DNA from 2 places in the Acidovorax sp. LjRoot74 genome. Region 1 is predicted to be linked to the other one. Evidence: predicted binding sites of a transcription regulator. Region 1 holds the regulator's gene; the other holds the start of a gene.

What was found. Region 1 encodes FliA, which starts transcription of late flagellar genes. Its sites were predicted from a motif close to CTAAAGTTTNNNNNNNNNNNGCCGNTA; they were not measured.
Region 2: the regulator FliA is predicted to act here: its motif matches at 5,382-5,408, upstream of ACSQ3O_RS19300 (flagellinolysin).

Annotation. Positions count from the first base shown of each region.
Region 1 covers NZ_CAXUTI020000001.1:4,985,394-5,000,158, reverse strand. Annotated here, with positions in the region: gene flgK (flagellar hook-associated protein FlgK) at 1-635, opposite strand, end outside; gene flgJ (flagellar assembly peptidoglycan hydrolase FlgJ) at 652-1,578, opposite strand; gene ACSQ3O_RS23730 (flagellar basal body P-ring protein FlgI) at 1,594-2,736, opposite strand; gene ACSQ3O_RS23725 (flagellar basal body L-ring protein FlgH) at 3,129-3,806, opposite strand; gene flgG (flagellar basal-body rod protein FlgG) at 3,827-4,609, opposite strand; gene flgF (flagellar basal-body rod protein FlgF) at 4,647-5,387, opposite strand; gene flgE (flagellar hook protein FlgE) at 5,437-6,717, opposite strand; gene ACSQ3O_RS23705 (flagellar hook assembly protein FlgD) at 6,756-7,406, opposite strand; gene flgC (flagellar basal body rod protein FlgC) at 7,425-7,829, opposite strand; gene ACSQ3O_RS23695 (flagellar basal body rod protein FlgB) at 7,863-8,342, opposite strand; gene flgA (flagellar basal body P-ring formation chaperone FlgA) at 8,565-9,362, shown strand; gene flgM (flagellar biosynthesis anti-sigma factor FlgM) at 9,456-9,779, shown strand; gene ACSQ3O_RS23680 (hypothetical protein) at 9,798-10,196, shown strand; gene ACSQ3O_RS23675 (RNA polymerase sigma factor FliA) at 10,270-10,986, opposite strand; gene ACSQ3O_RS23670 (hypothetical protein) at 11,014-11,811, opposite strand; gene flhF (flagellar biosynthesis protein FlhF) at 11,804-13,333, opposite strand; gene flhA (flagellar biosynthesis protein FlhA) at 13,330-14,765, opposite strand, start outside.
Region 2 covers NZ_CAXUTI020000001.1:4,037,479-4,052,243, forward strand. Annotated here, with positions in the region: gene ACSQ3O_RS19275 (LysR family transcriptional regulator) at 1-265, shown strand, start outside; gene ACSQ3O_RS19280 (hypothetical protein) at 730-1,101, opposite strand; gene ACSQ3O_RS19285 (dihydrofolate reductase family protein) at 1,423-1,977, shown strand; gene ACSQ3O_RS19290 (DUF2242 domain-containing protein) at 2,055-2,588, opposite strand; gene ACSQ3O_RS19295 (thermonuclease family protein) at 3,119-3,556, shown strand; gene ACSQ3O_RS19300 (flagellinolysin) at 3,578-5,281, opposite strand; gene ACSQ3O_RS19305 (MFS transporter) at 5,562-6,833, shown strand; gene ACSQ3O_RS19310 (DUF1800 domain-containing protein) at 6,982-8,601, shown strand; gene ACSQ3O_RS19315 (DUF1501 domain-containing protein) at 8,612-9,829, shown strand; gene ACSQ3O_RS19320 (DHH family phosphoesterase) at 9,917-10,834, opposite strand; gene ACSQ3O_RS19325 (TerB family tellurite resistance protein) at 10,977-11,441, shown strand; gene ACSQ3O_RS19330 (ankyrin repeat domain-containing protein) at 11,554-11,889, opposite strand; gene ACSQ3O_RS19335 (pseudouridine synthase) at 12,022-12,813, shown strand; gene ACSQ3O_RS19340 (NAD(P)H-dependent flavin oxidoreductase) at 12,884-13,834, shown strand; gene ACSQ3O_RS19345 (response regulator) at 13,994-14,765, shown strand, end outside.

The DNA.
Region 1 (14,765 bases):
GTCTGCACATACTGGTTGATGTCGCGGATGATCTGGTCGCGCTGGTCCAGCAGGTCGTTGGGGCTCTGGCCGTTGCCGTTGGCGCGTGCAATTTGCTCGTTGATTCCGGCCATCTGCTTGGCCAGTGCGTTGATGGCCGTGACGCTGCTCTGCAATTGCTCGGTGACGGTGTACTGAAGTTCGTTCAGGCGGTCAGAAGCAGTGCGCATGCGCGCGGCGGTTTCGTCAATGCGCGTGAGCACGACTGTGCGCGCCGTGATGTCTGTCGGGGCGCTCACGACGTCCGTGAACGCATTCATCATGTCGTTGATGGCGGCGCCCAGCCCGGCCGTGCCGCCGCTGAACACCTCCTGCAGCTGGCGCAGGCGCTCGGCCCGCACGATGTCTGCGGCCTGTGTGGAGCCCGCCGCCGCCGACTGGCGCGTGAGCAGCTCGCTCTGGTTGCGCAGGATGGTTTGCACATCCACACCCTGGCCGATGTAGCCGCCGCCGGTGAACTGGCCCTGCACGGTTTGCAGCACCACGGTCTGGCGCGAATAGCCGGGCGTGTTGACATTGGCGATGTTGTGGCCCGCCGTCTGCAGGGCCACCTGGTTGGCGAGCAGGGCGCGGGCGCCGACGTTGAGAAGACTCATGGCTTACCTCGCGTTCTCAGGCCTGGGCGCGTTGTGTACGCAGCACGCTGTTAATAGCGCCGCTGAGCTTCTTGGCGTATTCGGGGTCGGTGGCATAGCCCGCCTTTTGCAGCGCAGAGGCATAGGCCATGGCCGAGCCAGACTGGGCGACGGATTCGGCCTTCTCGTAGCGCGGGCTTTCCTTGATGAGGCGGGCGTAGTCGCGGAACGAATCTTCGTAGGAGTCGTAGGCGCGGAACTTCGCCGTCACCTTCTGGGCCTTGCCGTTGATGTATTCGGTGGTGGTGATCTCGGCCACCTTGCCCGTCCAGCCCTTGCCCGCCTTGATGCCGAACAGGTTGAACGAGTTGGAGCCGTCCTTGTGCTTGATCTCGCTCTTGCCCCAGCCGGTTTCGTGCCCGGCCTGGCCCAGCATGAAGCTGGCGGGGATGCCGCTCTCTTGCGCCACGCGTTCGGCGGTGCCGGAGAGGTGCTGCACAAAACCGTCGCGGCCTTTGGGCGCCTGGATGGTCGCCTCGGCAGGTGTGCTGCCGCTGGCGGCCGGGGCCGTGGCGCGGGGCAGGGAGGACTGCAGGCTCAGGGTGGAAGGCACCGAGAACGTGGTGTCCGCACCGCCCATCTGGCGCGAAAGCTGGCGTGCAATGGCTTCAGAAAGACCGCCCTGCTGGCCCGCCATGTTCACCGACAGTTGCTGGTCCAGCATGTCCTGGCCCAGGTTGGCCTGCTCGCCTTCCATCAGGCCGGATTTCATCGTGGCGTCGCGCATGCTCTTGATCAGCTCGCGCATGAAGAGCGACTCGAACTGCTTGGCCACCTCGCGCGTGGTCTGCGCGTTGTTGGCCGTGCCCGCGTCGTACTTGAGCGAATTGAGCGAGCGGATGTCCACCGCCAGCGCATTCGAGGTGCTGCTGGTGGTGTTGGATGAAGGCAGGGTGAGGGCCATGGTTGCGCCTCCGGGTCAGATCACTTCCAGTTCGGCGTTGAGCGCGCCGGCAGCCTTGATGGCCTGCAGGATGGCCAGCAGGTCGCCCGGCGTGGCGCCCAGCGCGTTGAGCGCCTTGACCACGTCGGCCAGCTGGGGCGAGGCGGGCACCTGGATGATGTTGCCCGGCTCCTGGTTGATGCGGATGTCGCTCTTTTGCTCCACCACCGTCTGCCCCTGCGAGAACGGTGCGGGCTGGCTGATGACGGGAGTTGAACTGATGGTGATGGACAGGTTGCCGTGCGCGATGGCGCAGGGGCCGAGTGTGACCGCCTGGTTCAGCACCACCGAGCCGGTGCGGGCGTTGATGACCACCTTGGCGGCGGGCGTCATGGCGTCGAGCTGCAGTTCCTCCAGGTCGGCGATGAAGCCCACGCGGGCACCGGGGTCGATGGGTGCACGCACCTGCACGGTGCGGCCGTCCAGCGCGGTGGCCACGCCATTGCCCAGCTTGGCATTGATGGCCTGCACCACGCGGCGCGCGGTCTGGAAGTCCGAGGCGTTCAGGCCCAGGCTGATGGTGTCGCCCTCATTGAGTGGCGTGGGCACGGCGCGCTCGACCTGTGCGCCCTGCGGAACGCGGCCTGCGCTCAGGTGGTTGATCTGCACCTTGCTGCCACCTGCGGATGCGCCTGCGCCGCCCACCACCACATTGCCCTGGGCCAGCGCATAGATTTCGCCATCGGCGCCGCGCAGCGGGGTGACGATGAGCGTGCCGCCCTTGAGCGACTTGGCGTTGCCCATGGAGGACACATTCACGTCGATCGTCTGGCCGGGCTGGGCAAAGGCAGGCAACTGGGCCGTGACGATCACCGCCGCCACGTTCTTGAGCTGCAGCTGGTTCGCCGAGCCAGGCGGCAGGCTGATGCCCATCTGTTGCAGGTAGTTGGACATGGCCTGCGTGGTGTAGGGCATCTGCGTGGTCTGGTCGCCCGTGCCGTCCAGGCCCACGATCAGGCCATAGCCCGTCAGCTGGTTGGATCGCACGCCTTGCACGGCTGCCACTTCCTTGATACGCAGGGCCTGGGCGGGCCCGGCCAGGCAGGCCGCCACCAGGGCCAGCAGCAGCCACAGTGCGCGCGCAATGCGCTGCAGGGGGAGGTGGGACAAGGCTTTCATGGCACCGATTGTGGGCGGCCCCGCCAGAAACTAAAACCCGAAAAGCAGCCGGTTCACCGGTCTATTGCGTGGGTTTCGGGGCGGGGGAAAGCGGTCGGTGCGCCTACAGCGCGCCGGGCAGGTGCCAGGGCTGTTCTGCTGCGGAAAATATGAGAAAGAATGGCCGTCCCCGCGCTATCAGTAAGCGTTTATTGCTATAAATAATATAGCAATAAACTCAGGCTGATACTGCAGTCACCACCGTCCCAAAGCCCGGTGTCCGTCAAACTGGCGCGGCCCCAGCGCGGGCCGCCGCGCAAGGGCCGCTCCGCCGCGCTGGCGGCGTCCCCCTCCCTTAGCGCGCAGCGCGTGGAGAGAGGGGGAAGGCGCGCAGCGCCTCAGGGGGTGAAACCTTAGAACGGCGTGATGGTATTGAAGAACCGGTTCATCCAGCCCATGACCTGGGCTTCGTTCTGGGCGCCTCGGCCCCGGGATTCGACCCGCACATTGGCAACCTGGGTGGAGTTGACGATGCTGCCCGGCTGCATCACGCGCGGGTCGATGGTGCCCGAGAAGCGCAGCACGTCCACGTTCTGGTTCACGCCGATCTGCTTCTCGCCGGTCACGACCAGGTGGCCGTTGGGCAACACGTCCACCACCGTGGTGGTGATGGAGCCGGTGAAGGTGTTGGCGCTTTCGGTGCCGCCCTTGCCAGAGAAGGTGTTTTCCGAGCCCGCGCCCAGCGTGGTGACGTCGCTGAGCGACTTCTTCACGAAGGGCAGGTTGGTGATGCCTGCCTTGGCTTCGGAAGTGCGGTCCACCGTGGACGAGGACTTCTGGCTGGCCGTGACGTTCTCCACGATATTGATCGTCACGTTGTCGCCCACCATGCGCGCGCGGCGGTCTTCGAACGCGGGGCGGTAGCTGGCGTTGTGGAACAGGCTGCCAGTGACCGGCGGCGGTGTGCGCGGCGTGGTCGTGGCAATGGGCGGCGGCGTGGTGGGCAGGATGTCCACGGGCGGCGGCGGCGACAGGGTGGCGCAGCCTGTGGCCAGCAAGGCCAGGGTGGTGGATGCGATCAGGTGCTTCATGGCGGTGTCCTTCCTGGCCATCACAGCTGCGACAGCTTGGCCAGCATCTGGTCGGAGGTCTGGATGGCCTTGGAATTCATCTCGTAAGCGCGCTGGGTCTGGATCATGGTGACCAGTTCTTCCACCACGTTCACGTTGGATGCTTCCAGAAAACCCTGCTTCAGGATGCCCAGGCCGTTGGTGCCGGGTGTGCCCTGCTGGGGCTGGCCCGAGGCGGCCGATTCCTTGAACAGGTTCTGGCCGATGGGCTCCAGGCCTGCGGGGTTGATGAAGGAGGACATGGCGAGGTTGCCCAGCGGCTGGGGCTGGGTGTTGCCTGGCACGGTGGCCGACACCACACCGTCTGCGCTGATGCTCACGCTGGTGGCGTTGGCGGGCACGGTGATGCCGTTGGCCACGGGCAGGCCGCTGGAGTTGACCAGGCGGCCCTGGGCATCGACCTGGAACGAGCCGTCGCGCGTGTAGCCGATGGTGCCGTCGGGCATGGTCACTTCAAGGAAACCGTTGCCGTTGATGGCCACGTCCAGGTTGTTTTTGGACTCCTGCAGGCTGCCCTGCACGAAGTTGCGGCTGGTGGCCACGGTGCGCACGCCCAGGCCCAGGTGCAGGCCGGTGGGCAGCTGGTTTTGCTCGGTGGTGTTGGCGCCCACCTGGCGCAGGTTCTGGTAGATCAGGTCTTCGAACACCGCGTTGTTGCGCTTGTAGCCGGTGGTGGAGACGTTGGCCAGGTTGTGCGAGATGACGTCGAGCTGGGTCTGCTGGGCAGACATGCCGGTCTTGGCGATCCAGAGGGAGTTGATCATGGTGCTTCCTTTTGGCGTGGCAGCGCGGGGCGTCGCCTCAGCCGTTCATGCTCAGCAACTGGCTGGCGGTCTTGTCGTTGGTCTCGGCGGTTTGCAGCAGGCGCATCTGTTGCTCGAATTGGCGCGCTGCGGCAATCATCCCCACCATGCTCTCCACGGGGTTCACGTTGGAACCCTCCAGCGCACCCGACAGCATGCGGGCGTTGGCATCGTTGGGCATGGGGTCGCCCGACGTGGTGCGGAACAGGCCGTCGTCGCCGCGCTTGAGCGGGTCTTCGGCCGTGGGGGTGGCGAGCTTCAGGCGGCCAATCGCCTGCGCGGGCTGGCCAGCAGTCTTGGCGGTGATGGTACCGTCAGAGCCCAGCGAAACCTCGGCCCCCGGGGGCACGTCGATGGGCGCACCGCCGTCGGACAGCACCGGCAGCCCGGTGGGGGTGAGAAGCTGGCCGCCCGCCGACACCTCGAAGCTGCCCGCGCGGGTGTAGGCCTCGATGCCGTCCAGGCCCTGCACGGCGAACCAGGCGTTGCCTGCGGCCATCGCATCGAGGTTGCGGCCTGTGCGCTGCACGGGGCCGGGGGTGTTGACGTAGCCCGAAGTGGCCTCCAGCGCAAACACCCGGGTCTTGGCGCCGTCGCCCTGCAGCGGCACGGACCGGAAGGTGGACATCTCGGCGCGGAACCCGCCCGTGGACGCGTTGGCCAGGTTGTTGGACAGCACGGCCTGCCGGTGGGCGGCAGCGTTTGCGCCCGTCATCGCGGTGTAGATGATGCGGTCCATGGGGGCTCTCCGGGGTCCAGGGTGGGGTCAGTGAAGGTTCAGGCGCAGATCAGCGCAGGTTCACCAGGGTGGACATCACCTGGTCTTGCGTCTTGATGGTCTGGGCGTTGGCCTGGTAGGCGCGCTGGGCGGTCATCATGTTGACCAGCTCGGCCGTGAGGTCCACGTTGGAGTCTTCCAGCGCCCCCGAGCGCAGCGAGCCGAAGTTGCCATCGGTGGCGGTGCCCGCCACGGGCTGGCCCGATTCGAACGTGGCCACCCAGTTGTTGCTGCCCACCGAGGCCAGGCCCTGCGTGTTGCGGAAGCTCGACAGCGCGAGCTGGCCTTCGGCACGGGTCACGCCGTTGGAGTAACGGGTCATGATCATCCCGTTGTTCTCGATGTTGATGCCGGTGAGTTCGCCCGAGGTGTAGCCGTCCTGGCTCAGGTTGGACACGGCGAACTTGGTGCCGAACTGCGTCACCTTGTCCAGGCTCACGTCCACCGTGTAGGTGGGCAGGTTGTTGGGGTTGGGCGGTGTCGGGTTGACGGTGAGCGGCAGCGAGAAGCCTGTGGCGGGCGGTGTGGCCACCGGGCCGGTGATGGCGCCGTTGTTGTCAAACGTGATCTGGCCGATGGGCGTGGCCACCACGGGCGGCACGGCTGTGGGGTCGTCCAGCGCGTCGTATACGTCCCAGGTGTTGTCGGTGGCAGTCTTCTGGAAATACAGGCTCACCGGTTTGGCCACGCCCTGGCTGTCGAACACATTGATCGAGGTGCCGTAGGTGGCGCGGGGGGTGGCCGGAATGGGGGGCGTGGCCGCGGGGTCTCCCGCTGCATCAGTGGCGCGGGCGTCCAGATTGAAAGCCGCAGTGATTTTTGTGGTCTGCTTGGCAGGGATGGGTTCAGCGGTGGGGAACACCATGGGGATGGGGTCTGTGCCTGTGCGCAGGCCGGTGACTGGATCCACCGGGTAGCCCATCACCGAAGCGTTGTCGTTGGTGATCATGTTGCCTTCCTTGTCCAGCTTGAAGTTGCCGGAGCGGGTGTAGGCAGGCGTGCCATCGGGCAGTGTGAGCGTGAAGAAACCGTTGCCGTTGATGGCCACGTCCAGGCTGTTGCCGGTGATCGTGAGGTTGCCCTGAGTGAACTGCTGCGCCACAGCGGCCACTTCCACGCCGATGCCTGCATTGGAGCCCCCTGCAGAGCCGATGGCGGAAGCCACCATCTCGGCAAACTCGGCCCGCGAGGCCTTGAACCCGACGGTGTTGGAGTTGGCAATGTTGTGCCCGATGACGTCGAGGTTTTTGCTGGCGGCATTCAAGCCCGACAGGCCTTGCTGAAAACTCATAGTGTTCTCCTGATGGGGGCGAAAGGGTTCGGGCCGGGTTAGACCAGGGCCTTGATCTGGCTGTAGTTGATGGTTTTGCCGTTGGCCAGCGTCAGCTTGAGCTGGCCGTCTTCGGCGCCTGCGGCCGTGACTTTGGACAGGGCCAGCGCCGTGCTCGACAGCTTGGTGGAGCCGTTGACCGCCGTGACACGGAACTGCAGCGCGTCGGTGGAGCCGGTGTACTTGCTTGCATCCCACTCGAAGGTGTGGCGGCCCGCCGCCTTTGCGCCCAGGTCGATGGTGTCCACCACCTGGCCACCGGCGGTGGTGACCTCGATCTTCACGTTGGTGGCGGCCGACGGCAGCTCGAAGCCGCCCTTGCCTGCCTTGTCGGCCACGGCGAGGCTGGAGCCCTCGGTCATCACGTTGCGCCCGATGAGTGCCGTGCCCTGCATCACCTGCAGCGAGTTGAACTGCTCGGCCATGCTCTGCATGGTCTGATTGAGCTGCTGGATGCCGGTCACGGTGTTGATCTGCGCGATCTGCGAGGTCATCTGTGCGTTGTCCAGCGGGTTCATCGGGTCCTGGTTGTTCAGCTGCGCGACCAGCAGCTTGAGGAATCGGTCCTGCGCGGCGGCGGGGTCGTTGGCGTTGGCCTTGGTGTTGGTCGAATCCGTGACCGTGGGGGCATTGGTGGCGCCGAGAATCATGGTGGTGTCTCCCTGGAATTACTGACCCATCTGCAGGGTCTTGAGGAGCAGCGACTTGGCCGTGTTCATGACCTCGACGTTGTTCTGGTAAGAGCGCGAGGCCGAGATCATGTTGACCATCTCTTCCACCGCGTTCACGTTCGAATGTGTGACATAGCCCTGCTCGTCAGCCGACGGGTGGCTGGGGTCGTGCACCCGGCGGCCGGGCACATTGCTTTCGCTCATCCCGCTCACGCGCACGCCAGCGGCGCTTTCGGCGCCCATGGTTGCGGTCTGGAACACCAACTGGCGCGCTTTGTACGCCTTGCCGTCGGGGCCCGCCACGGCATCGACGTTGGCCAGGTTGCTGGCCACCACGTTGAGCCGCTGCGACTGCGCACTGATGGCGCTGCCGGAGACGTTGAAGATGGAGAACATGGACATGGTGTGGCTCGCTTTCTGGGCTGCGCGGCTGGCTTACTGGCCCTGGATGGCGCTGAGCATGGTTTTGGCGCCGCCGTTGATGAAGCGCAGCGTGGCTTCGTACCGCACGGAGTTGTCCACGAAGTTCGCGCGTTCGCGGTCCAGGTCCACAGAGTTGTTGTCCAGGCTGGGCTGCGTCTGCACGGCATAGCCCAGCGCGCCCTGTCGGTCGATGCTGGCGGTGGTGGCCATGGTGGGCAAAGGCATGTGGCGCGGGTCGGTGGTGCCCGCCGTGCCATGCGATCCGCTGGCGGCCAGGCGGGTCACGCCCGAACCCGAACCCGTGCCCGATCCCGAGCTAGAAGATCCGATGCCCGTGGCTTCACGCAGGGCATCTCCAAACTTGAAGTCGCGCGCTACGTAGCCGGGCGTGTCGGCGTTGGCAATGTTGCTGGCGATGGCGCGCTGGCGTTCCGCACGCAGCACCAGGGCGTTGCTGTGAAAACTCAGCTGGTTGGTCATCTTGTCAAGCATGTTTGCCTCACACCGTGGTTGCAAAGTCGCCAGCCCCAGGGGCTTTTTTGGCGTTGCCTGATTATGGAAACCGCCGCTTCTTTCTAAAGCGCGAAGAGCGTGGAAATGGATGGGCAGTTCCGGGTTTTGGGCGGGCGTCGCCTGCCTATAGTTCCTGGTGTGAAATGGCCCTTGCCCCCGGTGGGTCGGCCATGCAATGCCACCCGATGCCCAGGAGGCCCCATGTCCATCCGCCCCCGTTTCTTGTCGTCCCGCTCCGCTGCATTTGTTCGCGCCCCCGCGCGGCGCCGTGCCGGTGCGGCTTGGTGGGCCCTGTGCCTCGTGATGCTGGGGGGCTGGGCCTTGGGCGCAGGCGGTGCTGCGCAGGCCCAGGCGGCGGGGGATCCGCCGGCAGACCTGGGGCCCCTGACCCAGCGCTGGCTGGATGACACCCTGGCGCGCAGCGCACCCACCGGTCTGCCCTTGCGCATGGAAGTGAGCGTTGGCTCACTGGATTCGCGTTTACGGCTGGCGCCTTGCGCACGCGTGGAGCCCTACCTGCCCGCCGGGTCCCGTCTGTGGGGGCGTACCCGCCTGGGGCTGCGATGTGTGGAGGGCGCCACCGCCTGGAACGTGTTTCTGCCGGTCACTATCAAGGCGTTTGGCCCGGCATGGGTGTTGACCGGCAATGTGGCGCCTGGTGCGGTCCTCACTGCCAACGACGCCACCGAGGCCGAGGTGGACTGGGCCGCCGAAACCGCACCGGTGATGGCCAATCCGGATCACTGGGTGGGGCAGGTGGCCGCGCGCCAGTTGGTGGCGGGCCAGGCCTTGCGCCAGAGCATGGTGCGGGCCCCCCAGCTGTTCCGCGCGGGGGCCCAGGTGAAGGTGGTGGCCCAGGGGCTTGGTTATGCAGTCACGTCGGCAGGTCAGGCGCTGTCTGCAGGTGCTGTGGGGCAAACTGTGCGCATCCGCATGGATAATGGTCGAATAGTTAGCGGAATTGTCAATGAAGGTGGGACGGTGGACGTCACTCTTTAATGACGCCTCGGTGATAAATGGCTAAAGTCCGGGCCAAACGGGTCGAAAACATTGCTACTGTGCCCCACATCATGCGGGGTGGTGGAGAGAGCGATGAAGATAGGTCAAAAACCGGAACTCCCGGGCGCATTGGCGCAGACGGGGCTTGCCAAGCAAGCCAAAAGTCCTGCCAGCGCTGCTGAAGGAGCAACCAAAGACGCCCTGGCCGCTGCGTCCACCGCCGGTGTGCCCGTCACGGTCTCCATCGCCGCCCAAAGCCTGAACCCCGCCTCCCGCGTGGCAGGGGATTTTGATGCGGGCAAGGTCAAGGCCGTCCGCGCGGCCATTGAAAAAGGGTCGTTCTCCGTCGATGCCGAGGCCATCGCCGACAAGATGTTGTCCAACGCCCAGGAGATCCTGACCCGTTCGCGGGGTTGAGCCCCACTTGGCAGGCTGGTGCGATCCATCGCACAATGCGCCATGTCGCTGGAAGAATCCCTCTCGGCTGTCGAACAGCTGATCGATAAAGTCTCCGCCGCTCTTCTCGCGGCAGATCCCTCCTCCCTGGAACAACACAGTGTGGCCCTGCGTGACGCAGCGGCCCAGTTTGCGCGGGTGCTGGAGCAATCCGCTGCGCAGGGGCTGCCTTTGCCTGCGGCGGCGCAGAAGCGGGTGGCGGCCATCGGCGACATGCTGGTGGTGCAGCGCGAGAACTTGGCACGCCTGTCTGGGGTGACGGACCGCCAGGTAGCGGGCCTGTTGCCACCCTCCAATGCCGCATCGACCTATGGAGACGGGCTGTCAACGCGCGCAGCCAAGCCAGGCGTGGCGCGTATCTACCGTTCTGCGGGCTGACTGGGCTGTGATGCTCCGCTCCAGCGCTGCCCTGGCAGGTGCACGGGGCGTTGTGGGGCGGCCGTGCGGGGTATCAATGCGCGCGCATCTTGGCGCGCAGGCGGGCGATGGACTGGCTGTGCAACTGGCACACCCGGGATTCCGTTACGCCAAGCACCGCCGCGATCTCCTTGAGATTCATGTCGTGCTCGTAGTACATGCCCATGATGTGCTGCTCGCGTTCGGGCAGGCTCTTGATGGCGTTGACCAGTGACATCTTGAGCCGCTGGTCGCGCAGCAACTCGACCGGGTCGGCATCGGCATCGGCGGCATGACGGTCCAGAAACCCGTCGTCATCGTCGTTGCCATGGGTCATGTCTTCCAGGTACACCAACTGGGTGCCCCGGACCTTGCCCAGCAGGTTCTGGTAGTCGGGCAGGCTCATGCCCATTTCGCTGGCGATTTCTGATTCGAGCGGGCTGCGGCCCAGCTTCTGCTCCAGCCGGTGCACCGCGTGCTCGATGTCTTTCTGGCTCTTGCGCGAGCTGCGGCTCATCCAGTCGCCCTCGCGCAGTTCGTCGAGCATTGCGCCCCGGATGCGCTGGGTGGCAAAGGTCTCGAACTGCACGCCCTGGGCGACTTCGTAGCGCGAAAGTGCTTCGGCCAGGCCCATCATGCCGACCTGGATCAGATCATCCAGTTCGACATTGGGCGGCAGCTTGGCGATCATGTGGTGCGCAATTCTCCGGACCAGCGGGACATGCTGGCGGATCAGCGCATCACGATCGAGCTGGCCTTTGGCGGTGTACATCAGATCAACTTCTCCGGACAAATCAGATCAATGGCTCCGGACAAAATGCGCAGGCATGCCAGTCAGGTTGCTGGTGGGTAGCGCAGTCAGCGATCCGTTCATGGTGCCCGCATTTTCCAGCAGTTGCAAGGCCAGGCGCTGAAGCTCCTGGGGGCTCTGGGTGGCGATGGTGGTGGTCCGCACGGGCCCGCCCAGGTGGCGCTCCGCGCAGGCCTGCAGCGTCATCAGCTGTGACTGGGCCTTGCGGCGCTCTGCCGCCGTGTTGCTGTGCAGCAAAGCGGCCACCATGCAGGGCAGTCCGGTGTGCAGGGCGATCTGCTTGAGGCTCTTGTAGCTGTTCATCACACCCGCCGCACCGCCGCCCATGACCACCAGCGGCACCGTGGCGGTGTGGGTCAGCAGGGGCCCCAGGGTGGCGGCGGGGGCGTGGATCACCATCAGGCCGTAGGTTCGGAAGTAGGGCAGCAAGCCCTCCATGGGAGAACGCGTGCTATCACCCGCTGTGCGGCTGAGGTGCTGCAAGCCCTTGGCCGCCGGGATCACGGCAAGCGAGGATGCCGTGGCCCCCAGGTTCAGGTGGGCGCCGTCGTTCCATGAAGCGTGTTGCAGCAGGTGGAGCAGGCCTGGGCTGTCGTCGGTCTCGTAGGCCGTGCCGTCCAGCACCACCACGGGGTAGCCCAGCCGCTGCAGGCTGGCGCAGATCTGCCAAAGTGTTTCCAGGCCGCTGCCGGTGTTGCCTTGGCTGGCCACGGCCAGCATCCGCAGCTCGGCCTGGGGTGTGAAGCTGTGCAGCCCGGCGGCCTGGTGAAAGCCCAGATCAAGCATCGACGAGTCCCCCCTCGGTGATGGTGTCGGGCGAGTGCGAGAAGAAGAAGTTCAGGTCGGTGGCCTTGGGGTCGAACGCCGACTTGGCCGGGGCGCGCATCGAGGTGCTGATGAGCTGTTGGGCGTTGGCACGCTCCCAGTCTTCGGGCACACGCTGGCCATTGGTCACGCCGCGCAGCACCATCTGGTGGCGGATCAGCGCGTCGATCGCGGGCCCCAGCTTCACGGCCTCGTCCACCTTGGACAGGATGGCCTGCTGCGAGCCGTCGGTCTTGAAGGCGGTGAGCACATCGTCCAGCGTATCGCCATGGCAGCCGGCGTTGAGCACCAGCAGGCGGTTCACATGGGGCAGGTCCAGCACGTCCAGCATGTCGCGCTTGCGCGGGTCGCGCGGGGCGACGCCGGTGGTGTCAATGAGCACCATCTTCTTGCCCGACAGCAGGCCCAGCAGGTCTTGCAGCGCGGCGCGGTCGTGCGCCAGGTGGGCCACGATGCCCAGCATGCGGCCATAGGTGCGCAGCTGCTCATGCGCGCCCACGCGGTAGGTATCGAGCGTGATCAGGCCCACGCTGCCGGGGCCGTGGATGCGCGCGCACATGGCGGCCAGCTTGGCGGTGGTGGTGGTCTTGCCCACGCCGGTGGAGCCCACCATGGCAAAGATGCCGCCCTGTTCGTACAGCGGGGGCTCGGCCTGGTCGGTCTTGAGGTTGCGCTCCAGCACCTCCATCAGCCAGCGCACCGACTCGGCGGCCGACAGCTCTTCGGGCATGCGCTCCAGCACGGCGCGCGCCAGCGAAGGCGAGTAGCCCGCGCGGATCATCTTGAGCATGAGGTTGGACTGGATCGGGTTCTGGCGCGCCTGACCCAGCCAGGCCAGCGTGTTGAAACGGTCTTCGATCAACTCCTTCATGGAGTGCAGTTCGTTCATCAGGCTCTGCTGGTTGTTCGACTGGATCAGGTGGGCGCTGGCCGCTTCCTGCCGACGGCGGGGCGGCTCTGGCGGGATGTCCATGGGGATGGTGCGCAGCGGGTTGTGGCGCGCCACGGCAGCCGCCGGGGCGGGCATGCGCTCGCGGTCACGTTCGCGTTCTGGCTCCTGGTCGCGGCTGCGCTCCGACAGCGTCGGTGCTTCCGCAGCGCCATGCAGGGCTTCGTGGCGGCGGCGCAGCATGCGTTCGCGCACGTAGTCCTGGAAGGACAGCGTGCTCATCGCCAGCTGTTCGGTGTCTTCTTCCACCGGGTTGCGGCCCAGGCCTGCCAATGCTGCCTGGCTGGCCAGGCTGCTGGCGCGAGCAGGTTGCGCGTTGCGGGGGCTGCTGGGGGCCAGCAGCGGCGCACTGGAGGTATTGCCTGCACTACCACCGCCGTCCAGGGCGGAGAGCGTGTCTTCGGCCGTGGCCACCACTTCGACGCCATTGGCGGTCGGGCGGTTGGACAGGATCAGTGTGCCGTCGCCAAAGGCCATGCGCGCCTTGGCCAGAGCCTCCCGGGAGGTGGGGGCGGTAAAGCGTTTGATGTTCATGATGCACCTTTAAGGATCGGCCCAATACGGATGGTGTGGGTCTCTGGAATTTCACTGTGCGCAAGCACCTGCAGGCGGGGCGCCACGCGGCGCACCAGGCGGGAGATGGCATTGCGGATCTGGTCGGGAACCAGCAGGCAGGCGGGCAGGCCCATCTCTTCCTGCTTGAGGGCCACTTCGGCCGCCTTCTGCGTGAGGATGTCGGCCACGCCGGGGTCGAGCGCAGGGCCTGCCGTGTTGCCCAGGGCCTGCACCAGAAGGCGCTCCAGCCCGGGTTCGATGGCGATGACGTTGAGTTCGCGTGTGGGGCCGTAGATTTGCTGGACGATGGCGGGCGACAGCGCAATGCGCACGCGGCGGGCCAGCTCGACCGGGTCGGAGACCGCACCGGCATGTTCGGCCAGCGTCTCGATGATGGTGCGGATATCGCGGATGTGCACAGACTCCTCCAGCAGCAGCTGGAGGACTTTCTGGAACGTTGCGATGGAGACCATTTTCGGGACCACTTCTTCGATGAGCTTCGGAGCCAGCTTGGCCACGTGTTCCACCAGTTGCTGCGTTTCCGTGCGACTGAGGAGCTTGGCTGCCTGCACTTGCATCAAGTGTGACAAATGGGTGGCCATCACGGTTTCGGAATCAACGACCGTAAAACCCGCCATTTGTGCGGCTTCCTTCTGCCGGTCGTCGATCCAGTGTGCTGGCAGGCCAAAGGCTGGGTCGGTGGTGGGCGTGCCGATGAGCGGCGTGGTGATGCCGCCGGGGTTGATGGCCAGGAACATGCCGGGGAAGGCCTCGCCTTCGCCCACCACCACGCCGCGCAGCGTGATGCGGTAGCCGCTGGGTTTCAGTTCGAGGTTGTCGCGCACATGCACGGCGGGGGGCAGGAAGCCGACCTCCTGCGCAAACTTGCGGCGCACGCCCTTGATGCGGGTCAGCAGGTCGCCTTGGCGGCTCTTGTCCACCAGACTGATCAGGCGGTAGCCCAGCTCCAGGCCCAGCAGGTCCACGGGCTGCAGGTCGTCCCAGGTTGCTTCGCCGTCGCCCACAGGGGCCGGGGGCGCTTCGACTTCCGGCGGTACCTTCTGGCGTTCGTGCAGCAGCCAGGCGCCGTAGCCCAGCAGGCCGCCCATGGTCAGGAACACCACGTGGGGCATGCCGGGGATCAGGCCCAGCAGCACCAGGATGGCCGCTGTGACGCCCAGCACGCGGGGCGACATGAACAGCTGCTGCACGATCTGGCGGCCCATGTCGTGGTCCTTGCCCACACGCGAGATCACCATGGCGGCTGCCACCGAGATCAGCAGGCCGGGGATCTGTGCCACCAGCGCATCGCCAACCGCCAGCAGGATGTAGCTGTCGGCTGCCTTGCCCGCCGACAGGCCGTGCTGCAGCATGCCAATCGCAAAACCGCCCACGATGTTGATCAGCAGGA
Region 2 (14,765 bases), 950 kb from region 1:
CTGGCGCAAGAAGCGTTTTCCCAAGGCGCAACCCACCTACCGCGTGAACAGCCTGCTCACGGTGATGGAGCTGGTGGCGCTGGGCATGGGCGTCGGCGTGCTGCCGATCTTTCTGGCGCAGGCCCGCAGCGACCTGCGCCCGCTCACCGGGTCGCTGGCCGACTGCGAGACCGAGCTGTGGCTGCTGACGCACCCCGAGTCGCGCCACCTGCGGCGCATTGCGGCGGTGTATGGGCACCTGGCGGAGACGGTGCGGATGCCGTGACACAGGGCAAACCGTACAGGAGAGCCGCGAGGTGGGCGCGCTGGCCATGGGCGCGCGCACCTACAAGTGGATGCGGAAACACGCCGTCGACGCCGGGCAACCGTGGCCCTACGCGCAGCCGACCTGGGTGTTCAGCTCGCGCACCCAGCGCGGCGATGTGCGGCCGGTGCACCGGGCCACGGTGCAGGCGGCGGCAGGGCGTAGGCCGGCGGGGTAGTCCTCAGTCATGGCTATGTGGTGCGGCACGTCAAGACCTCAATGTTTCTTGGGAGTCCTGCACCGTCCAAGCAATCGACAAATGACTGCTGCGAGGATTCGCGTCAGTCTGCTGGGAGCCCGTCGGCTAAAAAATCCCAGGCGATGAACACTTCGCCAAACTCGAATGCACTGCTTGACTCACCGAGGCGCATCTGCATTCAGGTCTGAACCCAGCATGCAGTCACGCGCTTTTTAGCTGAGCACTGTCATCTCTTCAGAATGAAAAAAGACAGCGATAAAAATCCCAAGGTAAAGCCAAAGGCGATGGCATGCAGGCCAAAAAATTCCAACAAAAAAATAGTGAAATCAACCCGTGCGGAAGCTGAACCGTCAAACTTCCTCGCCCGATTTTCACCAGTATCTCCACTGGAAAATCTGGATAAAAAATAGATCAACACCCTGACGGTGATCACAACAGCCAGAACGACGGCCATGACCACACCAGACAAGAGAGATGTTCGGTAGTGCCCCAAACCTTCAATCGTGGCGAAGTAATAGAACAGACCTGCGGCCCCCAATACCGCCAGGAAGAAGAACGCCATCTGACGCTTGATCAAGAAATCAAAAACATCATTCATGAATCACCCCCAGCACCATTTCTTTTCATTCGGGAAAGTCGTTCGATCATCTGTTCTGCCGCCATTCGCATCTCCAAAGCCAGAGATCAAGCCCAGGGCGCGACTGTAAGCAGCCTCACCGAGAGGAAGTGGTCAGGTGCAGCGATATCCACGCGGTATTTTCAGTAAAAACGCCGTGTCGAATCTCCACTTCTCGCCGAGTGCGAATGTTCGGCATCGCAGCACGGGAAAGCGTAGGACCTTGCTGCCAACACGTTGTCAGCAGCCTCGCACTATGGTGTCGGCACCCACAACGCAGACCCCACCCCCAGCATTCATCCCATGACCTCCACCCAGTTCTACGGCGCAGCCAGCCTCGATGGCTTCATCGCCACGCCCGACCACGACCTGGGCTGGCTGCTGCAGTTTGGCGAGATCGAAGGCTCCAGCTACCCCGCCTTCATCCGCGATGTGGGCGCGCTGGCCATGGGGTCGCACACCTATGAATGGATGCTGAAACACGCCATCGACGCGGGACAGCCGTGGCCTTACGCGCAACCCACATGGGTATTCAGCTCGCGCACTCTGCGGGGCATTGCGGGCGCCGATGTGCGCTTTGTGCGCGGCGATGTGCGGCCGGTGCACCAGGCCATGGTGCAGGCGGCAGCGGGGTGCAATGTGTGGATTGTGGGCGGGGGTGAGCTGGTAGGGCAGTTTTACGACGCGGGCCTGCTCGACGAGCTGATCGTGCAGATCGCCCCGGTAACGCTGGGCGCAGGCACGCCGCTGTTGCCGCGCCGGATCGCCCAACCGGCGCTGCGCCTGACGTCGGTGACCACGCTGGGCGGCCTGTTTGCGGAGCTGCGCTACGCGGTGCCGCGCCCTGAGAGCGACTAACAAAAATCCCCTGGCGTCGTTGTTCCGCCTTGTCGTACCGCTTGTACTGCCTGCGTCGGGGCCCTCAAGTCCCCGCCTCAGCCTCCGCTGGCCTGGGCCTGGTCGATGATGAGGTAGCGCTTGACCAGGTCGAAGAAACTTTCGTAGAAGGTGTCTTTGGAGATGGTCTCACTGCCCACCTTGACCAGCGATTCGCTGCTGGAAGAGAACGGCAGCGACACCGAGCCGATGGCGCCCACGCCCACGCTGGCCGAGTTGTTGGTCTTGCGCAGGGCGTAGGTGTCCTGCAGCGCGGTCACAAAGCCCAGGCTCACCTTGCCGTCATTGGCCTCGGGCACACACACCACACGCACCACCATCTGCAGGTGCGACTCGGCCTCGGGCTGAAAGCTTTTTTTGCCTTCGATCAGCTCGGCCTGCTGGGTAGAGATCACATAGCCCTGGCTCAGCAGTGCGCGGCGCGATGCCTCGCAGGTCTGGACAGGCGTGGCGTCGAACAGGCGCGAGTAGGTGGCCACGGAGCCAAAGTTTTCCTGCACCTCGAAGGTCTTGGCGGTGGTGCCCACACAACCCGCCAGCAGCAGGGCCGATGCACCGCCCGCCACGGCCATTGCCAGCGCCCGCAGCAGGGCCCGGCCTGGCACGTGGGCCACCGGAGTGGCGTGGGGCAAGGGGCAATCCGTCGGGGAGTTTGGTGTCATGTCTGGTTTTCTTCATGCGGCGCAACAGGCTGCTCTGACGGCACAGGCCGTGCGCGGTTCCATCGATTTTAGGGAGCGGCCCGCCCTTCGGCAGCCATATGACCAAGGTTTGGCCGGGGTTTGAACGGGGTTTATCGCCGTGCCAGCCATCATCCGGCAAGTTATACCCGCCGCATGTGCAGCAAGTTGTGGATAACCCGCAGAACAACCCCGAGAAACGGCGCCAGTGCGTGGTTTCAGCGCGCTGCACAAAAAACCGGCAGCCCCGCGCAACGCAGCGCCTGCGCCCCAGTTCGGCATGAAGAGAGGCCTGCAGCAGCTACACTATTGATAGCTATCAGCGCTCTCCCATTGCGCGCAGACGGCCAAAAAGACTTGTAAAGAACGGCAACCTTCCAGGCCACAGGCCTGGCAGCGCCCGCACCACTCCTTCCCCTCCCGTGCCCCTCGCTTCCCTGCTCTGCCAGGTCGTCGCCATCAGCGACGGCGACACCCTCACCGCCCGCTGCGGCGTGCCTGGCGCCTACCAGCAGGTCAAGGTGCGCATTGCCGCCATCGATGCGCCCGAGTCACGCCAGGCGTTTGGCCAGAAGTCGCGGCAGAACCTGGCACGGCTGTGCTTCAGGCAGCGCGCCACGCTGCAGCCGGTGGATGAAGACAACTACGGCCGCACGGTGGCCCATGTGCGCTGCGGCAGCGCCGACGTGGCCACGGCCCAGGTGCGCGCGGGCCTGGCCTGGGTGTACACGCCGTATGCCGAATCACGTCCGGAGCTGGCAGCTTTGCAGTCAAAGGCGCGCAGCAACGGTGCCGGCCTGTGGTCGCAAAAGCGGCCGCTGGCGCCGTGGGACTACCGGCACCGGCGCAGCCAGCGCTGAACGGGGCTGGAGAGGGATGGGTCAGGTGCGCAGCAGGGCCAACACGCCCTGGGGCATCTGGTTGGCCTGCACCACCATGGCATTGCCCGCCTGTTGCAGGATCTGCTGGCGCGCGAGGGTGGCGGTCTCCACCGCAAAGTCGGTGTCGGTGATGCGCCCCCGGCTGGCCGAGAGGTTCTCGCTGCCGATCTGCAGGTTGGAAATGGCCGACTCCAGCCGCGACGACTGGGCACCGATGACGGCGCGCTGGCTGTTCACGTAGTCGAGCGCGCGGTCCACCGACACGATGGTCTGCGCGGCCGAGGTGGTCACGTCCAGCGTGTTGCGCAGCCCCATGGCACCGAGGCCAACCGCGCCCACGCGGGTTTCCATGGTCTGGTTGGCGTTGGCGCCCACCTGGAAGACCTTGGTGCTGATGGCGCCGCTGGACGACGCGATGTTTTCGTAGGTCTCGGTGAAGCCCTGCAGCGCATCCTTGCCCGAACGGCTGCCCTGGTTGGGCAGCGCAGCCTTGGCGTCGCGCACCATGCCGCCATCCACATCGGCGCCGCCAATGGCACCGGTGTCGGCGTTGTTCAGGCTGAAGGTACCGATGAAGGCAGCGCCGTTGAGCGCGAATTGCGCCTGTACATCAGCCCCGTTGGTGAAGGCCCCTGCCGAGGCAGCGGCAATGGCCGCGTCCAGCGTGGCGCCGGGGTTGTTGCTCATGTAGCTGAGCACGTCCTTGATGCCCGTGCCACCCGCCGCCTTGATGCGGTCGTGCATGTAGCGCACAGCCGAGTAGCTGGCCGAATAGAACTCGCTGGTGTTGGTGGGCCCGCCAATGGCCGCCACCACGGCTGCCACGCCCAGATTGGTCACATCCCCACGCACGCGCTCGTCGGCACCGTGGACGAACTCGGCCGCGCCTTCGGCAAACCACAGGTGGTTGGTGGTGATGTCCTGCCAATTGGTGGCGCGCGCCATCACGGCGTGCACCATTTCGTGCGCAATGACGCGGTCGTTGTAGAACGGCGCGGTCCCGCCGTTGGGCATGTTGGGCGGAACGAAGTCGGCCATGTCCACCTGCAGCACCAGGTTGTTGCCCCGCCCCTGCCCATCAAAACCGGTGACCTGCACATAGGCCGCCACACCGCCTGCGTTGTCGGTGAAGCCGGTGTAGCGGATGTCCAGCGCCGCGCCGTCGGCCTGGATGCCGAAGTAGGTGCGGATGAGGTTCTCGCTGCTCTCCAGCCAGCTGCCCGCACTGGTCATGCCATCGAACACGGCCAGCAGGTTCTCGTCGCCCACCACGCTGGCATCGGAGCGGTCGAACACGTCCATGCCGTTGAACTGCGTGGTACGCCCGGTGCGGTCGATCTCTTGCGCCAGCCGCGTGACCTCGGCCTGGATGGCCTGGCGGTCGGACGCGCTGTTGGTGTCGTTGGCAGCCTGCACGGCAAGCTCGCGGATGCGCTGCAGGCTGGCGGTGACGCTTTGCAGCGCTCCCTCGGCCGTCTGCATGAGCGACAGGCCGTCGTTGGCATTGCGCGCCGCCTGGTTGAGCCCCCGGATCTGCGAAGTGAACCGCTCGGAGATCGCCAGGCCGGCCGCATCGTCCTTGGCGCTGTTGATGCGCAGGCCCGAGGACAGGCGCTGCACGGTCGTGGCCATGTCGCTCTGCGCATTGCCAAGCCGGCGCTGCGCATTGAGCGACATTACGTTGGTGTTGATCGTCAACCCCATGGCCTGCCCCGTGAACCCCTGGTGAGTGGTGGATAAATACACAGCTCCCGCGCCCCCACGCCAGAGCGCCGGAGCCCGGAAACCCGCTTCTCTTTCTCCTTATCGACGGGCTCCGGCAAAACCTGAATAGCGATTTCTGCGGGTCTTTCCCCCAGCCGCCAGCACGCCAGGGGCATGGCCGTTAGCATCGTGGGGTCTTTCTCTCCCCTTGGCCCGGCGGCGCCTTAAGAGCCTATTCAAAGAAGCCGCTCTCAGCCCCGCGCCAACCGTCCCTGTTGCCATGACCGCTCCCCCATCCCCTCTTGCGGCGCCCGATGCCGAGCCCGCCAACGTCTACCGCCATTCCGGTTTTGTTGCTTTTCTGATCGCCCGCGTGGTGGCTGTGGTGGCCACCCAGGTGCAGGCTGTGGTCGTGGCCTGGCAGGTGTACGACCTCACGCGCGAGCCGCTGGCGCTGGCCTATGTGGGGCTGGCGCAGTTTCTGCCCATGTTGTGCCTGCTGCTGCCAGCGGGCGATTTGATCGACCGGTTTGCGCGCAAGCGCATCCTGGCGCTGGCCTGGGCGGTGGGCGGGGTGTGCAGCGCGTTGCTGTGGTGGCTGTCGGGCCACGGCGCCAGCGGCGTGGCGGGCATTTATGCGGTGCTGGTGCTCTACGGCTGCTCGCGGGCTTTCTCGGGCCCGGCCATGCAAAGCCTGCTGCCGCAGATCGTGCCGCGCGGGCATCTGGCGCAGGCCATGGCCGCCAACAGCATGCTGATGCGCGTGGCAAGCATTGGCGGGCCCCTGCTGGGCGGGCTGCTGTATGCGCTGGGCGGCGGCGAGCTGACCTATGCCATTTGCTGCGCCTGCTTTGCACTGGGGGTGGCGCTGGTGCTGCGGGTTCCGGTGGCGCACGGCACCGCGCCCGGCCCCACGCAGGGCACGATGTGGCAGCGTTTTGGCGCGGGCATCGGCTTCATCCGCTCGCGGCCCATCATCCTGGGCACCATCTCGCTGGACCTGTTCGCCGTGTTGCTGGGCGGCGTGGTGGCCCTGCTGCCCATCTATGCACAAGAGGTGCTGCACGTGGGCCCGGCGGGCCTGGGCGCGCTGCGCAGCGCCATGGCGGTGGGTGAGGTGGGTGCCGGGCTGTACCTGAGCATGCGGCCCTTCAACCGCCATGTGGGGCGCACCATGTTCATCGCCGTAGCGGTGTTTGGCGTGGCCAACCTGGTGTTTGCGCTGTCGCACTGGTTCTGGCTGTCGTTTGCGGCACTGATGGTGGCGGGCGCGGCCGACATGGTGAGCGTGTACATCCGGGGGGCGCTGGTGCAGTTCTCCACGCCCGACACCATGCGCGGGCGGGTGAACGCGGTGAACATGCTGTTCATCGGCTCGTCCAACGAGCTGGGCGAGTTCCGCGCGGGCACCAGCGCCGCCTGGCTGGGTGTGGTGCCTGCCGCCGTGGTGGGCGGCCTGTGCACGCTGGGCGTGGTGGGGGGCTGGATGTGGGCCTTCAAGACGCTGCGCACGGTGGACCGCTTCGAGGAAGCTGCGCCGGCCAGCAGCTGAGCAGCTGAGCAGTTCAGCGGCGGCGCGACAGCCCGTGTAAACAAGCTCTGGGGCATTTGTGTCGCGCAGGTAAAACCCGCGCGGCAGGCTTGCACGCCGCGTGGGGGCGGCGCACCATGCGCCCACTGCCTGCCCCACAAGCGCGCCCATGAACGCACCCTTCGCTCCGCCCTCCAGCCATCTACAGCGCCGCACCGTGCTCGCAGGCCTAGGCCTGCTGGGCATGGCCGCCACCGCCCCTCTGGGCCTGGCCCGTGCCGCCGCCCCGGCAGGCGCCGCCCCCTGGGCCCAGGCCGACGAGGCCACCCTGGCCCGCCTGCTGGACCGCGTGACCTGGGGCAACATCGCCCAGGGCACGCAGGCGCTGCCGCCGCAGGGGGCTGCGGCCTATCTGACCGCCCAGCTGCGCCCGCCGCCCACCACGCTGCCGAGCGCAGCGCAGGCACAGATCGACGCCATGGCCATCACCCGCACGCCCTTGCCCGAGCTGGCCGCGCGCATGGAGGCGCAGCAACAGGCCGCCAAGGCCCAACCCACCGAAGAGGGCCGCAAGGCCGCACTCAAGGCCTGGCAGCAGGACATGCGCGCGCTGCAGCAAGAGGCGGCCGAGCGTTTTGTGCTGCGCGCGCTGTATTCCCCCACCCAGCTGCGCGAGAAGATGACCTGGTTCTGGATGAACCACTTCAACGTGTTTGCAGGCAAAGGCCCCTTGCGCGCGCTGGTGGGCGACTATGAAGAGCGCGCCATCCGCCCCCACGCACTGGGCCGCTTTCGCGACCTGCTGGGTGCCACGGTGCGCCATCCGGCCATGCTGCACTACCTGGACAACGCCCGCAACGCAGCGGGCCGCATCAACGAAAACTACGCGCGCGAACTGATGGAGCTGCACACCCTGGGTGTGGACGGCGGCTACAGCCAGCAGGACGTGCAGGAGCTGGCGCGTGTGCTGACCGGCGTGGGCGTATCGCTGCGGCCGCCGGACGACGAGCCCCCGCGCATGAAACCCGCGCTGCGCCGCCACTACGTGCGCGAGGGCCTGTTCGAGTTCAACCCCCAGCGGCATGACTGGGAGCCCAAGACGCTGCTGGGCCAGCCGCTGCGCGCCGAGGGCCTGGCCGAGGTGGACGAAGCGCTAGACCGCCTGGCCCGTGCCCCAGCCACGGCGCGCTTCATCACGCGCAAGCTCGCGCTGTTCCTGGTGGGCGACCAGCCGCCGCCTGCGCTGCTGCAAACGCTCACTCGCACGTTCGAGCGCAGCGATGGCGACATCGCCGCCGTGCTGGAGGCGCTGTTCAACACACCCGAATTTCACGCGTCGCTGGGCCAGCGTTTTCGCGACCCGGTGCACTACGTGCTGGCCGGCCTGCGCCTGGCCCATGGCGACGCCGTGCTGCCCGGCGCCGAGCCCGCGCTTGGCTGGCTGCAGCGCCTGGCCGAGCCCCTGTATGGCCGCGCCACGCCCGACGGCTACCCGCTGGATGCGGCGGCGTGGGCAGGCTCAGGGCAGATGTCCACCCGCTTCGAGATCGCCCGCGCCATCGGGGCCGGGGTGGCCTCCGCGCCCCTGTCCACCCCGCGCGAGAAGGAGATGAGGATGGCCGAGCAGTCCGCAGCGCAGCGCACGCCCCCGCCGCTGGCGCAGAGTGCCTATGTGCGCGCCCTGCAGCCCACCTGGTCGGCCGCCACGCGCAATGCGCTGGCGCAGGCCACCTCACCGCGCGAATGGAACCTGCTGTTCCTCGCGTCCCCCGAGTTCATGCACGGCTAGAAGAATCACCATGCAACGCAGACACCTTCTTCAAGCCCTGGGCGCCAGCGCGCTGGGCGTTAACAGTGCGAGCGCGATGGCCGCCCTCGGCGCGCTGGACGCGCGTTTTCTACTCGTTTTTCTGCGTGGCGGCTATGACTGCGCCAGCCTGCTCGTGCCCACGGCCAGCAGCTACTACTACGAGACGCGGCCCAACATCGCCATTGCCCGCCCCGGGCAGGACGGTGGCGCACTGCCGCTCACACCAGACTGGGGCCTGCACCCCGCGCTGGCCGATTCGATGCTGCCGCTGTACCAGCAGCGCCAGCTGGCCTTTGTGCCGTTTGCGGGCACCGACGACCTCTCGCGCAGCCACTTCGATACGCAGGACAGCATGGAACTGGGCCAGCCCGTGGGCGGGCGGCGCGACTACCGCTCGGGCTTCTTGAACCGGCTGGTAGCCGAGCTGAACCCGCGCACCGGCAACCCCCCGGCCACGGCAGCGCTGCAGCCCATGGCCTTCACCAGCACCCTGCCACTGGTGCTGCGCGGCGCGGTGGACGTGCCCAACACGCTGCTGAGTGCGGCGGCGGGCCGCAGTGGTGTGGATGCGCGGCAGGCACAGCTCATCGAATCCATGTACCGGGGCACGCCACTGGCCACGCCCGTGGCCGAAGGTTTTGCCACGCGCGAAGAAGTGGCCCGCACCATGCAGGGCGAAATGGAGGCCGCCAGCCGCAACGCGCTCAGCACCAAGGGCTTTGAAGGCACGGCGCGGCGCATGGCAAAGCTGATGCAGGCGCGCTACCAAATCGGATTTGTGGACGTGGGCGGCTGGGACACCCATGTGGGCCAGGGCGCTGCCACCGGCACGCTGGCCAACCGCTTTGAAGAGCTGGGCCGAGGCCTGGCAGGCTTTGCCGACGAGATGGGCCCCGCGTGGAAGCACACCGTGGTCGTGGTGGTCAGCGAGTTTGGCCGCACCTTCCGCGAGAACGGCAACCGGGGCACGGACCACGGCCACGGCACCGTGTTCTGGGTGCTGGGCGGTGGCGTGGGCGGCGGGCGCGTGGTGGGCGAGCAGCAGGCACTGACGGCCACCACGCTGTTCCAGAACCGCGACTACCCCGTGCTCAACGACTACCGCACCGTGCTGGGCGGGCTGTTTGCGCGCATGTACGGGCTGAACGCGGCCGCCGTGGCGCGGGTGTTTCCGGGGACGAAGGGAGTGGATCTGCGGCTGGTGTAGCCTGCGTAGATTGCTACATATTTAATAGCTATTAGCGCTTATCTATCGCGCGCAAAGGCCGATTTTCATTCAAAACCGGCCCCTGCTTCAGGCGTTGAAGGTGCCAGAGAGCAGCTCGGGCAGGCGCTCGACCTTCATCTTGAAACCGCAGGCCTGGGCATGGCCGCCGCCGCCCATGCTTTCGGCCAGGGCGATGCAGTCGAAATTGCGCTGCGCACGCAGCCCCACCTTCACGCCTTTTTCACCGGCGCTCCACATCAGCGCAAAGGTGCCGGTCTTGGCCGAGAGCATGTCGCCCACCAGGCTGTGGAACATGCCCGGCGCATTCACCATCAGGCCCGCGATGCCGTTGAACACCAGGGGCTGCGCGCCCTCGGCGATGTCGGCACAGAGCTTTTTGTACTTCTCGTCCATGGCCGCGCCGCGCACCATGAACTGCGCAAGCTGCTCGGGGCTGAAGGCAGCGATCTCGCTCCAGCGCGCAAAGTCCTGCGTCTCCATGTCGAGCGCCGACAGGAAGCGTGCGCTCTCTTCAAACTCCCACTTCCAGATGTCGCGGTCTTCTACATACTGCAGCAGCGCCGGGATGGGTGTGTGCGGGTGGAAAAACTCCCAGGCCAGGCGCGCGCCCGACTTGCTCATGTCAAAGTGCACCACGCCGCAGCGGCAGGCAAAGCCGGTGAGTTTTTCGGCCGCGCTCTTGTGGTGGTCCAGCATCACCAGCTTGGCGGCACGCTCGTCGATGGCCTGCAGGATCTCGGCCGAGAACGAGAAGTCAAGGATGTAGACGGTGCGGCCCGCCACGGGCGGCAGGTCTTCCACCGAGAGCACATCGCCGTGGTCCAGGCCCCGGTACTCGGCGCTGTCGCCGTAATACAGCCAGGCGGCCAGCGCAGCGCCAAAGCCGTCGGGGCAGTTGCGCCCGTGGTACAGGATCAGCGGTGCGGGGTCGTTCTTGTCGGGGGCAACCAGCAGTTGCAGGGGGAGTATGGTTTTCTTCGTCATGACCCCCAATTGTCGCTGGCTCAATAGACAGCAGCGAGCGCAAAGTGCGCAACCGCTCACGCGCCCGGCGGGAACCAACCGGCACGGCCACACCTCCACCCCACCAGCGCCACACAGCGAAAGCCCTCAGAAAAGGCCCCCGATGCTCCAGACCCTCAAAGACCTGTTCGACAGCTTCACGCAGCCCACGCCGTCCCCGTCACCCGCCGAGCGGACACACACGGTGCAACTGGCCGCCGCCGTGCTGCTGGTGGAGGTGGTGCGATTTGATGCCACCATGGACGACGCAGAACGCACCACCGTGGTGACCGCCCTGCGCAGCAAATTTGCGCTGAGCGACGACGAACTGGCCCGCCTGCTGGAGCTGGCCCTGACCACATCCCAAACCGCGTACGACTACCAGCGCTTCACCAGCAGCCTGAACGAGCATTTCACGCAGGACCAGAAGATCCAGCTGGTCGAGGCCATGTGGCAGGTGGCCTATGCCGATGCGCGCCTGGACGAAAACGAGATGCACACCATCAGCAAGGTGGCAGGCCTGCTGCACGTGACGCATGGGGAGTACATCGGCGCCAAGATGCGGGCGAAGGAAGTAAGCCCCCCCTGAGTCGCTTCGCGCCTTCCCCCCAAGGGGGGACGCCGCCCGTGCGGCGGAGCGGCCCTTGCACGGCGGCCATCGGCCTGCGCCGCGCGGGCTCTACGGATGATTAAGCCTGGTTCTACACCGGAAGCCAGCGCCACCAAAAAGGCTTGCGCTCTTCCTTCGCGCCCTGCGCCTGCAGCAAGGCAATGAACTCGGTGCGCCGGTGGCGGCGCGCGGCCTCCAGCGGGGTCATGTCGTCAAAGTCGGACCGCAACCCAGGATCGGCGCCATGGGCCAGCAGGTAGTGCGCAATGGCGTCGTGGCCGTGGACGAGGCTGGCCACCAGGGGCGTGCACAGGATCTCGGGGTGCTGGTAGTTGGGGTTCACGCCCGCGCTGATGTGGTGGCGCACCAGCGCCAGGTCGCCCGCCACGGCGGCGGCGTACATGTCTTTCCAGTCTCCAGCGGACATTGGCCTGTTCCTTGAGCGCGTTGCAGAAAACGTAGCAGTGTAGGCAGGCCTGTGTGCTGCACAATGCGCGCCTTCCCTACCCCACCAAAGAAGGGGTGTGGCGCCACCTTTAAACCTGTACCCCACGCTCCCATGCCCCCTCCCCTGCCCATCCTCTGGCGCGACGAGCACCTGGTGGCTGTGTACAAGCCCGCAGGCTGGCTGGTGCACCGCACGGGGCTGGACGCGGGCGAGACGCGGTTTGTGATGCAGACCCTGCGCGACCAGCTGGGCCAGCATGTCTATCCCGTGCACCGACTGGACAAGGGCACCTGCGGCGTGCTGGTGATGGCGCTGCACAGCGATGCGGCACGCGCGCTGTCGCAGGCGTTTGAGCAGGGCGCTACGCACAAGCGCTACCTGGCAATGGTGCGCGGCTGGGCGCCTGAGGCCATCGAGGTGGACCACGCGCTCAAGCCCGATGACGCCCCGGCCGATGCGGCGGTGCAAGAGGCACACACGCGCTTTCGGCGGCTGGCGCAGCTCACGCTGCCCGAGGCCAGCGATGCCCGTTTTTCCACCACGCGCGCTTCGCTGGTCGAGGCCATTCCAACCACCGGGCGGCGCCACCAGATCCGCCGCCACTTGAAGCACCTGGCGCACCCCATCATTGGCGATGCCACGCACGGCAAAGGCCCGCTCAACCGCTGGTGGGCCGAGCGGCTGGGCCAGCAGCGGCTGTGGCTGCATGCCTGGCAGCTCACGGTGCCCCACCCAGTGACGGGGGTGGCAATGACATTCGACAGCGGGCTGCGCTGGCCTGGGCCTGCGGACTTGGGCTGTGGGCACCTCCCCGCAGACGATTCCACAGAACCTGCCTGCGCCGACTGGCAGCGCCTGTTTGTGCAGCTGCCCTGGCAAGAGACACCCGCCCTGGCCCCGTAACGCGGGCGACACAGCGACAGCACACCCGTCGAAATAATGGGCGCTCCCAAAAAATCAGGAGACACCGCCCATGACCGCACCCGCCACCAACCGCGTCCTTGCCCACACCGGTGCGCGCTACCCCATCATCCAGGCGCCCATGGGCTGGATTGCGCGCACGCAGCTGGCCTCGGCGGTGTCGCGCGCGGGTGGGCTGGGCATCATCGAAACCTCGTCCGGCGAAACCGCCAACTGCCAGGCCGAGATCACCCAAATGAGCGCGCAGGGCCTGCCATTTGGCGTGAACCTGCCCATCCGCTTTTTGAAGGACGACGCCATGCTGCGCTTTGTGTGCACGTCGGGCGTGAAGTTTGTGACCACCTCGGCGGGCAGCCCGGCCAAGTTCATTGCGCCGCTCAAGGATGCGGGCATCACCGTGTACCACGCCGTGCCCACGGTGGACGCGGCGCTCAAATGTGTGGACGCAGGCATTGACGGCCTGGTGGTCGAAGGCGGTGAAGGCGGCGGCTTCAAGAACCCCGAAGAGGTCTCCACCCTCGTGCTGCTGCAGGCCATCCGCGCGCAGGTGGATGTTCCGCTGGTGGCGGCTGGGGGCATCTGCGACGGGCGCGGCATGGCCGCAGCCTTTGCGCTGGGGGCCGAGGCCGTGCAGATGGGCACGCGTTTTGTGAGCTGCGCCGAAAGCCCCGTGCACGCCAACTACAAGAACGCCATCGTCGACGCGGGCGTGACCGGGACCTGGATGCTCAACACCAAGGCCAGCCCCTGCATCCGTGCGCTCAAGTCGCAGCGCACCCAGGCTATTCACGAGGCTGGCCTCATGCCTGCCGACAGCTTTGCGGGCATCCAGCGCGTGTACTTTGACGGCGACATGGAGGCAGCCCCTGCGCTGGCGGGGCAGACGGCAGGGTTGATTGACTCCGTCAAGACCGCGCAGCAGATCATTGACGACACCGTGGCAGAGTTTTTTGCCATCAGCCAGCGCATGGGGGCGATGGCCGCAGCGCGGTCGTTTGGCTGAAGGCCGGTCGCCCGCCCCGGCAGGTACGGCGGCGGCTCAGGGACTCCGTGCAGGGCCCACCCACCGCGTCATAGAAAGCTTGTCAGCTCCTGTAAGGACAGTAACATGGACTTACACCCCAGCAGATTCTCTGCGTGGTAGCCCGAAAGCACCCCGACCATGTTTTTGCCGACCGATGACAAAGCCCTGCTCAGAACAGTACTGGTCGTCGATGACACCCGCGAAAACCTGACCGTCATTGGCCAGCTGCTGCGCCCGTACTACCACGTGCGGGTGGCCAACTCGGGCCAACGGGCCTTGCAGGTCGCCTACACCCAGCCGGTGCCCGACATCATCCTGCTCGATGTGATGATGCCGGAGATGGACGGCTACGAGGTGCTGGCCGCCCTGCGTGCCGCGCCTGAGACCCGCGAGATCCCGGTGATCTTCGTGACCGCCCTCGACGCCATTGCGGACGAAGAACGTGGCCTGCAGGCGGGCGCTGTGGACTATGTGGCCAAGCCCATCAAGCCCGCCGTGCTGCTGGCGCGGGTGCGCACCCACCTGGAGCTGAAGGCCGCACGCGACTGGCTGGCCGACCAGAACAGCTACCTCGATACCGAGGTGCAGCGCCGCATGGCCGAAAACGAGCTGATCAAGGACTTCAGCCTGCACGCCATGGCCACGCTGGCCGAAAAACGCGACAACGAAACCGGCAACCACCTGCACCGCACGCAGGCCTATATCGAAGTGCTGATGCTGCACCTGCAGGACCACCCCCGCTTTCGACACCTGCTGGGCAGCGCCCACCAGCGCCAGCAGATCGCCAAGGCCGCGCCGCTGCACGACATCGGCAAGGTGGGTATCCCCGACGCCATCCTGCTCAAGCCGGGACGCCTCACGCCCGAAGAGTTCGAGGTGATGAAGACCCATGCCCGCATTGGTGCCGACG